3 regions of the Pseudoduganella albidiflava genome follow, and region 3 is predicted to be linked to each of the others. Evidence: predicted binding sites of a transcription regulator. Region 3 holds the regulator's gene; each other region holds the start of a gene.
The links. The regulator sigma-54, encoded in region 3, starts transcription at its own class of promoters, with help from an activator protein. The targets are predictions, from matches to a motif close to TGGCANGNAANCTGCTTT.

Region 1 (3,272 bases), 3.3 Mb from region 3:
CGCTGGCGCATCTGGCGGCACAGCGCCCTGTTTGCCGTCGGCCTGGCTGGCATGCTTGCAGCGGTCCAGGAAGTAATTCCCAGCACAAAATGCGTGGCTGCATTCCAGTAGCGCGAGGGCTCGGGATGCGGCAGGCAATAAAAAAACCGGGCCTCGGCCCGGTTTCGTGCGCTGCGCCGGATCGGCGCGCGGCATGCCGTCTTACGCGTCCTTCTTGTGCAGTACGCTCTTGATGGTGGTCGCCAGGTCCTCGGCCACGAACTTGGCCACGTAGGCATCGGCGCCCACGCCCTTGACGTGGTCTTCGTTGGTCTTGCCGGACAGCGAAGAGTGGATCACTACCGGGATCTTCGAGAAGCGCGGGTCCTGCTTGATCTTGCGGGTCAGCGTGAAGCCATCCATTTCCGGCATTTCCAGGTCGGTCAGCACCAGGGCCACGCGATCGGCAACGTCGATGCCTTCGGCCTTGCAGCCCACGGCGATGCTGTTCAGCTTGTCCCAGGCTTCCTTGCCGGACTTCGTCATCACGAACGGCGCGTGCATGGCCTGCAAGCCCTGCTCGATCAGGTTGCGGGCCACGACGGAATCGTCGGCGGCCAGGATGAAGGCGCCCTGCTTCAGCGCGATGGTGGGAATCGATTCCGGATCCACTTCCTTGCCTTCGGCGGGCACCATGCGGCGCAGGATGGTTTCCACGTCCAGCACCTGGGCCAGGCGCGTGCCGCTGGTATCGCCATCGAGGCGGGCGATCGACGTCACCATGCCGGTCGCGTTGCTGCCTTCCGCGGTCAGCACCTGGCTCCAGTCCAGGCGCACGATTTCATCCACCGATTCGACGGCGAAGGCCTGCGTGGTGCGGGCGAATTCCGTCACCAGCATGATGTTCAGGCCCGTCTTCGGCTTGACGCCGACGATCGCCGGCAAGTCCATCACGGGAATGATCTGGCCGCGCAGGTTCACCACGCCCAGCATGTGCGGCTGCGCGCCGGCCACCGCCGTCACGGGCGGCATCGCGACGATTTCGCGGATCTTGAACACGTTGATGCCATACAGCTCCGAACGGTCGCCATTTTCGTCGCCACCGAGGCGGAACAGCAGCAGTTCGAATTTGTTCGTGTTGGTGAGGTTGGTGCGTTCGTCGATTTCCTGCTGTACGCTTTTCATCTGTAAATCCCCGGTGTCAAGGCTGGCCGCGATGCGGCGTCGATGGGAGGCAGTATAGGCGAGAAAATTGCGCGCACCACCGTTCCTGTACATTAAGACAATGCAGAATAGTGCCGAGAAACAACAGTATTGCAACCGGCCGCGCGATGAGGCATTCCGCCCGCTGAACCACGGCGGGGATTGGAAAACGGCGGGGAAAGGAAAACAGAAAAAACAACGAAAACGGCAGCCCGAAGGCTGCCGTCTGAATCCTGGAGCGGGAGAAGAGTCTCGAACTCTCGACCTCAACCTTGGCAAGGTTGCGCTCTACCAACTGAGCTACTCCCGCAGAAGAGGCATGATTATGCCAGAACGTTTTGATCATTACCAGAGTCAATTGCAAAGGCGCAGCCGTGTCCCGCAGCCATCGCCGGCTCGTCACTCCCGGACCGATCGCCCGCGAACCAGGCCAGCCACCGTCGGCATTCTTTGCACTTTCGCCAGGGAAGCGGCCGCGACATCGCCAACCCATTGAAGTTGCAACACAAATTTCTCTGGCACCAATAATGCTCCGTGGATAGCCAACCCGGTCTGCACCGGGTCACGCAACCAACCCTAGGGGCAAAAAATGACTCGACCCAACACGATCCGACGCAACATGACGCTTCTCGTGGCAGCCGCGGCCGCCACGTTCGGCATGGCACCGGCCAGCGCCGGCACATTCGCCTCGGCCATCCTGGACATCAACAACTTCAGGATCCTGAAGAGCGGCGGCGCCCAGTACCAGAACGCGGACTTCATCAAACTGGTCGGCGTCAACGATGCGCACGCCACGGCTTCGCTGAACAATACACTGGTCAGCAAGTCGGCCATCGGCCCCCGGCCCGACGTGGCGCACCAGTGCGTGGGCACCCCCTGCCCGGCCTTCGGCGAGAACAATTTCACGCCATTTCATGCGGTCAAGCCGATGCTGGGCAACTTCGGCTACGCGGACCAGAATTTCATCGGCTCCGCCATCCTGGTGAATGGCGCGGCCACCGGCGCCCGATCGCAGACGCGGGCCGACGTGGCCACTTCCCAGAACATGCAGTTCGCCAACAGCAACTCGTCGGTCGGCAGTTCGAACACGATGCTGTTCCGGCTCAACAGCAACGATACGATGACCTTCTCGTTCGACGCCACCGCGTTCGCGATGGCGTATGCGTCGCCCGAAGGACGGCCCGTCACAACCGCCAACGCCCGCATTTCCTGGAGCGTGAACATCGTCGACCTGAAGACCAATGCGCTGGTGTTCCACTACGCGCCCCAGGAGATCAACGGCATGGCGACGGTCAGCCGCACCCATGGCAACAACGGCACGTCACTGTACACGCTCCCCGAAGGCACGAAGCACCTGCAAGAGACCTCGCAGAAACTGCTGGCGGACCGCGACTACCAGATCACGGTGCAGCACAACACGCTGGTCAGCGCGCTGCAGCAGGAAGTGCCGGAACCGGCCTCGCTGGCCCTGCTCGGCACCGGCATGGTCGCGATGGCGATCGGCCGCCGCCTGCCCCGCCGTCCCCGGCCACGCACCTGAGCCACCATGCCACGCGCCTGAGCACCCTTCCCTCCTGTTGGCCCGCGGACCCTGCCGCGGGTTTTTTTTGGGCCGCGATCCGGCGCCCCCACCGCGGGGATCCTCCTTTGCCCCGCCCGCCGCGCCTCATCCTCCTATAATTGCACTGGTTCACTAATTAACAACCTTGCGGTCAAGGGCAACGGGGAGCAAGTCGCAACAATGGATTCGATCGAAATCGTACTGGCCATGCTGCTGGCCGTGGTGGCCAGCGCCTACCTGGTCCGGGTATTGCCGGTGGCCCTGCCCCTGCCGCTCGTGCAGATCGGCCTGGGCGCCGCCATCGCCGGCTATACGGGCCATGGCGTGCAACTCGATCCCGGCCTGTTCTTCCTGCTGTTCCTGCCGCCGCTGCTGTTCCTGGATGGCTGGCGCATTCCCAAGAGCGGCCTGTTCCGCGACAAGGGCATCATCCTCGAACTGGCCTTCGGCCTCGTCATCTTCACCGTGCTGGGCGCCGGGTTCCTGATCCACTGGCTGATCCCGGCGATGCCGCTGCCGGTCGCCTTCG
Region 2 (3,272 bases), 2.3 Mb from region 3:
GTGGAGGGGGCAGCGATAGGTCAGCTCCGCCAGCAGCCAGAGTGGCGCCGCGATGGCCTGGCGGGGTTCGGGGGCGTTCATGGCCGCGGGCTCAGGCCAGCCAGCCACGTGCGCAGGCGGTGCGCAGGAATTCATCGACATCGGCCCCCAGGCCGCTGGCCTTGAACGCCTGTTCCAGCTCGTCGACGATGGCCGGTACGCTGCGCTGGCCGTCGCAGCGTTTCAGGATCTCGGCCGCGCTCTGGTTGAGCTTCACCATGCCTTCCGGGTACAGCAGGACATACTGGCCTTGCGCTTCCTCCCACTGCATGCGGAACAGGCGGGAAAGAAGCGGCTTGTCGGGAATCGTCGTCATCGTGGCACCTGAGGTCAAGGGTAGGCTTTTTCGATCGCATCGAGCATGGACCACAGGATGTCGAGCTTGAACTGCAGGATCTCGAGCGCACGCTCCTGCTGGGCGCGCGTCGTGAAATGATCGAGCGTGACCTGCAGGCCGTGCTCGACGTCGCGTTCGGCCAGCGAAATACGGCCGCGGAAATACTGCAGGCCCGCCTGGTCGATCCAGCCATAGTGGGCAGGCCAGTTGGCCAGGCGGTCCTTGTGGATCTGCGGTGCGAACATTTCCGTCAGTGACGAGCAGACCGCCTCCTGCCAGGGCGCCTGGCGCGCGAAATTGACATAGGCATCGACAGCGAAACGGACACCGGGCACCACGTGGCGTTGCGACCATAACACCCCGTCTTCGAGGCCGACCGCTGCCCCGAGCCGCAGCCAGGCCTCGATGCCCCCATCGTTGCCGTCCCAGCCGTCATGGTCGAGGATGCGGCGCACCCATTTGCGGCGAGTTTCCCGATCGGGGCAGTTGGCGATGATCGCGGCGTCCTTTTGCGGGATGTTGACCTGGTAATAAAATCGGTTGGCAACCCAGCCGCGGATCTGGTCCTCGCGCAGCAGGCCGCTGTTCATCCTGACGTTGAACGGATGATTGATGTGGTAGCCGGCGCCGCGCGCGCGCAATTGCGCTTCGAACTCGGTGCGGCTCCAGGCCGGTGCGCTCGTCACAGGACGATCTCCATGCCGTCGAAGGCGACTTCGATACCGTGGCGCGCCAGCAGCGCACGCTGCGCCGAGCCGTCGTCCAGGATCGGGTTGGTGTTATTGATATGAATGAGGATCTTGCGCCGTTCCGTCTGGCGCCGTGCATCCCCGTGCGCATCCAGGCTATCCAGGCTATCCAGCACCGCGATCATCCCGGCCTCGCCCGACTGCGGCAAATGGCCCATGTCGGCCGCGCTTTTGCTGGAAAAGCCCAGTTCGATCATCTCGTCGGCGCGCCAGAACGTGCCATCGACCAGCACGCAGTCGGCCTGGCGCATGGCGGCATCGACCTGCGGTTCGATCATGCCCAGCCCCGGCGCGTAGAACAGCGACCTGCCGCTGTCGGTATCCTCGATCAGCAGGCCGATATTGTCGCCGATGCCCGGCTGCGCGCGGTGCGGCGAATACGGCGGCGCCTTGCTGGACAGGGCCAGCGGCGTGAAACGGAGGCCGTCGATGCCCGGCACCTGGACCGCCTGCATTCCGGGGCCGTCGCCGATGGTGTGCAACGGGTGCCAGTGCACGCCGCAGTAGTGCGACAGCACCGGCGCCAGGGGCAGGCTGGTGTTGAGATCGTTCCATACCGATGCGGTGCAGTAGAGTGGCAGCGGCCTTCCCTCGCGCAGCATCAACAGACCGGTGACATGGTCGATCTGCGCATCCATCAGCATCACGGCGGCGATGCCGGAATCGCGCTTTGCCCGCGACGGCTGCAGCGCCGGCTCGCGCGGATCTGCGCCAGGATGTCGGGAGACGCGTTGATCAGCACCCAGTCCTTGCCATCGCCCGAGACCGCGATCGACGATTGGGTACGGGCCGTGGCGGCAAGCGTGCCGCTGCGCACGCCCGCGCAATTGCGGCAGTTGCAGTTCCACTGCGGGAAGCCGCCCCCAGCTGCCGAACCCAATACGATGATTTTCATGGTGTCGTTCAGTGGACGGAAACCTGTGCCCGGCTGACCCTGCGGCACGGTTTCCTGGGCAAGGCCCTAGCGGTTTGCGATATACATCGTGATTTCAAATCCGAAACGCAGGTCGGTAAATTCCGGTTTGCTCCAGGTCATGATAGGTCTCCTCCAGATTGGTGTGATGAGCAGGCCGGTTACGCGGACGGACGGCTCAAGGGCTTACCGCACGGTTCGTGCAGTCACAGGCATAAAGCGATAATCGTGCCAAAGAGCGCGATGCGGGGCGATGCGGGGCGAGGCGGGACCTGGCGCCCAGCGGGCACAGGCGGGAAGCCGATTGCGCCACCGGATGCGGAAGGGCTTTGACGCAGGTGGGCGCAACAGTGTGTCAAAACCGAACAGTGTATTTGCCCCGATGACGCACTGTGCCAGTCGATGGCCGGAAGGTCTGCACTACTGATGTATCGTCGGCCGGTTTGCAGGTGGGGGAGCCCTTCCTGCCGGCTTGTCACAGCAAGGGCAGCTTGACGATCACCTCCAGGCCGTGCGGCTCGACATCTTCCAGCGCCACGCTGCCGCCATGCTGCATGACGATCTCCTGCACGATCGCCAGGCCCAGCCCGCAGCCCAGGCCCTGGTCGGTGGCACGTACGAACCGGTCGAACACGCGCGCATGGTCGGCGCGGGCGATGCCGGGGCCGTTGTCGCTGACGCTGATGCGGGCATGGCCGCCATCGCGCCGCAGGGCCACGGTGATCTCGCTGCCCGAGCCGGCATATTCGATGGCGTTGTCGAGGATGTTGACGAGCGCCTCGGTCAGCAGCATCGGATTGGCCAGCACCTGAAGACCAGCCGGATCGTCCGCCGCGCCCTGGTCGGCGATGCCGAGATCGGCGCCGGCACGCAGCGCCTTCGGCACCATGTCCGCGACCACCTGCTCGACCAGCGCGCTCAGTTCGACGGGCGAGCGCTCCCGCACCATGGCCGCCTCGGGCTCGGCGCGCGCCAGCATCAGCATGCGGGAAATGAGGTGGGCGCTGCGCGTGGCGCTCTGGTGCAGCATGGTCAGGCGCGCCACCAGGGCCTTGTCGTTGGTCGCGCCCAGTGCCAGTTCGGCGTGGCTGATCAGGCCCGCCAGCGGCGTGCGCAACTGGTGGGCGGCATCGGCGATGAAGCGCTTCTGGGCATCGACATTCTGGCGCACCGCGGCCAGCAGGGCGTTCAGCGCGCGCACCAGCGAGCGCAGTTCGCGCGGGGCCGCTTCGGC
Region 3 (3,272 bases):
GCCCGCAGTACAGCGCATCGGCGGCGCCGATCGCCAGCGCCGTCAGCGCGAGATAAAGGCCCAGCTTGCCGGGCGCGCGCGACAGGAAATAACTGCCGCCCACGTCCGGGAACAGCCCGATGTTCACCTCGGGCATTGCCAGCCGTGTGCGGTCGGTTACCACGCGCACGCCGCATTGCGGGCCGCCCTGGGCGATGCCCATGCCGCCGCCCATCACCACGCCATCCATCATGGCCACGTACGGCTTCGGGAAGCAGTGCACCAGGTAGTTCAGCGCGTATTCCTCGGTGAAGAAATCCTCGACCTGGGCGCTGCCGCCCTGCGGAGTGGCACCGCCGGCGGCATGGAAGAAGCGGATGTCGCCGCCGGCGCACAGCGCCTTGTCGGTGCTGCTGCGGATGACTACGGCCGCGATGTCATCGTCGTCGCGCCAGGCCAGCAACGCGCCGGTGATCGCCCGGATCATGTCGAGTGACAGCGAGTTCAATGTCCTGGGCCGGTCGAGCGTGATGAAGCCGGTGCCGTTACGCACCTTGGTATGGACGTGGTCGGTCATGGTGTCTCGCATCGTTGTCGTTATTGGCCTCATTCTAGCCATGGATGCGGCGTGTGTGACGTAAACCTTGGACCCGGACGTAACAAAGGGCGCATCGCGCGCCCTTCTGTTGTAGCGGTTGCAGCGGTGGCAGAACCGGAGCAGTTCTGCCACCGCGACCTGCGCCCGTCGTTATGCGGGCGATGCGGGGATCTCGGCCTCGCTCAGGTGCTTGATGGTTTCGTGGTTGTGGTTCTGCACTTTATCCTTGTGCTTCATGACCTGGCGGTCCAGCTTGTCGATCAGAGTATCGATGGCCGCATACAGATCCTGGGCGACACTTTCAACGAATACGGTCTTGCCCGACATGCGCAGATTGATTTCGGCTTTCTGTCTTTTCTCTTTCTCGGTGAGATTATCTACACTCAGGATCACACTTACATCGATCAGCTGATCGAAATGGCGTCTAACGCGTTCCAGCTTGTTCTGCACATACTCGCGAATGGCAGGGGTAACGTCGATATGGTGTCCACTGATGGTCAGATTCATACACACACTCCTAAAGAAGATATAACAGGTTCGTGCGTTATCCGCCAAAACAGGCAAGGCGGCGCAGAGGAACCCAAGCACTACCAGGATTTGCCGCAAGGGCTTGCAAAGGGGTTTGCAAATGCGCTTGCAACGAGCTGCTATAGCGATTTGCGGAGGCTGACCGGGGGAATTTTCAATGCTTCGCGATATTTGGCAACAGTGCGTCGCGCAATCACCATGCCTTGTTCACCCAGCATGTCCGCAATCTTACTGTCGGATAAAGGGTTCTTCGGGTCTTCGGCTCCTGTGAATTGCACGATCAGCGCCCGTATCGCAGTCGAGGATGCTTCCCCGCCAGCTTCGGTTGCAACGTGGCTGCCAAAAAAGTACTTCAACTCAAACATGCCATGCGGCGTCAGCATATATTTTTGAGTTGTTACCCGAGAGATAGTACTCTCGTGTAGGCCCAGTGTATCAGCTATTTCACGCAACACAAGGGGCCTCATTGCCACCGCGCCATGCGAGAAAAAGTTCTTCTGCCGTTCGACGATGGCCTGCGCCACGCGGAGGATCGTGTCGAAGCGCTGGCGCATATTCTTGATCAGCCACTTTGCTTCTTGCAGCTGTGCATTCATCTGCGTTTCGCCCTTGCCCTGCTTGAGCAGGCTGGCGTACAGCGCATTGACACGCAGGCGGGGCATCACGTCGTTGTTCAACGTGACGATCCAGCCGTTGCGCCCCCGCTTTACCACCACATCCGGTACCACGTAGTCTGACACGTCGGCCGCGAAGGCGGCGCCCGGATGCGGATTGCATTGGCGGATCACGGCCTGTGCTTCGCGCAGGTCTTCGTCGTCGCAGTCGAGCGCCTTCTTGAGCTTGTTGAAGTCGCGCTGGGCAAACCACTGCAAGTGTTTTTCAACGATGCACAGCGCCATGCGCCGCGTGACCAGCGGCACGCCGGGCATGCGCCGGATCTGCAGCGCCAGGCACTCGGACGCGTTGCGCGCGCCGATGCCCGGCGGATCGAAGCTCTGCAGCAGGTTGAGCGCGGTGCGCAATTCGCCGATCTCGATTTCCAGCTCTTCCGGCATGCGCTCGTGGATCTCTTCCAGGCTTTCCTCGAGGTAGCCGTTATCGTCGAGCGCATCGATGATCAGTTCCACCAGGCCCCGGTCGCGCGCCTCCAGCACGGTCACGCGCATCTGCTCCATCAGGTGCTCGCGCAGGCTGCGGTGGCTGGCTTCCAGCTGGGGACGGGAATCGTCGTCGTCCGGGCCCTTGCTGCTGCCGGCACTGCTCCAGTCGGTATCGCCGGCGCCGGTATCGAGGCCTTCGCCTTCGCCGCCATCGAACGGCTCGGGTTCCGGCGCGGCGGGCGTATCCTGCGGCGGCCCGCCTTCCGGTGGCGCCTCGCCGGTCCCCTGCGTCGTGTTGATCGCGCCATCGGCCAGCAGGCGCACCGAGCGGTCGAGCGGATCGTCGAGCCGCTCCAGCAGCGGGTTATCGGTCAGCAGCTGTTCCAGTTCCTGGTGCAGCTCCAGCGTGGACAATTGCAGCAGCCGGATCGACTGCTGCAATTGCGGCGTCAGCGCGAGGTGCTGGGAAGTACGCAGTTGCAAAGACTGTTTCATGGCTGATTAGGAGCTGGTTGAGGTCTGGTCAAGGCCGCTCACATGCGGAAATGTTCACCCAGATAGACACGACGTACGGACTCGTCGGCGATGATGTCGTCGGGCCGGCCGGAAGCCAGCACACTGCCCTGGTTGATGATATACGCCCGGTCGCAGATGCCCAGCGTTTCCCGCACGTTATGATCCGTGATCAACACGCCGATGCTGCGCTCCTTCAGGAAGCGCACGATGCGCTGGATCTCGATGACGGCGATCGGGTCGACGCCGGCAAACGGCTCGTCCAGCAGCACGAAGCGGGGATTGGTCGCCAGCGCGCGGGCGATCTCCACCCGGCGCCGTTCACCGCCGGACAGCGACAGCGCCGTGTTCTCGCGCAGCTTCTCGATCTGCAGGTCGGCCAGCAGCGCGTTCAGCCGCTCGTCGATCTCCGCCCTGGTGAGCGCCTTGCCGTTTACCTTCTGGATCTCCAGCACGGCACGGATGTTTTCTTCCACGGTCAGCTTGCGGAACACCGACGCTTCCTGCGGCAGGTACGACAGGCCGAGGGTGGCACGCTTGTGGATCGGCAGGGT

Region 1: a site for sigma-54 is predicted at 1,699-1,716, ahead of EYF70_RS09010 (PEP-CTERM sorting domain-containing protein). Genes of this name have one in related genera too.
Region 2: a site for sigma-54 is predicted at 2,255-2,272, ahead of pqqA (pyrroloquinoline quinone precursor peptide PqqA). Genes of this name have one in related genera too.

The regions. Positions count from the first base shown of each region.
Region 1 is NZ_CP036401.1:2,141,878-2,145,149, reverse strand. Features, by position in the region: gene EYF70_RS09025 (hypothetical protein) at 1-195, opposite strand, end outside; gene EYF70_RS09020 (chemotaxis protein) at 202-1,164, opposite strand; tRNA gene EYF70_RS09015 (tRNA-Gly) at 1,417-1,492, opposite strand; gene EYF70_RS09010 (PEP-CTERM sorting domain-containing protein) at 1,772-2,722, shown strand; gene EYF70_RS09005 (Na+/H+ antiporter) at 2,924-3,272, shown strand, end outside.
Region 2 is NZ_CP036401.1:3,988,181-3,991,452, reverse strand. Features, by position in the region: gene pqqE (pyrroloquinoline quinone biosynthesis protein PqqE) at 1-81, opposite strand, end outside; gene pqqD (pyrroloquinoline quinone biosynthesis peptide chaperone PqqD) at 92-355, opposite strand; gene pqqC (pyrroloquinoline-quinone synthase PqqC) at 370-1,062, opposite strand; partial or broken gene pqqB (pyrroloquinoline quinone biosynthesis protein PqqB) at 1,059-2,020, opposite strand; gene pqqA (pyrroloquinoline quinone precursor peptide PqqA) at 2,087-2,161, opposite strand; gene EYF70_RS16415 (sensor histidine kinase) at 2,514-3,272, opposite strand, start outside.
Region 3 is NZ_CP036401.1:6,321,573-6,324,844, forward strand. Features, by position in the region: gene EYF70_RS26295 (enoyl-CoA hydratase/isomerase family protein) at 1-556, opposite strand, end outside; gene hpf (ribosome hibernation-promoting factor, HPF/YfiA family) at 728-1,084, opposite strand; gene EYF70_RS26305 (RNA polymerase factor sigma-54) at 1,225-2,700, opposite strand; gene lptB (LPS export ABC transporter ATP-binding protein) at 2,739-3,272, opposite strand, start outside.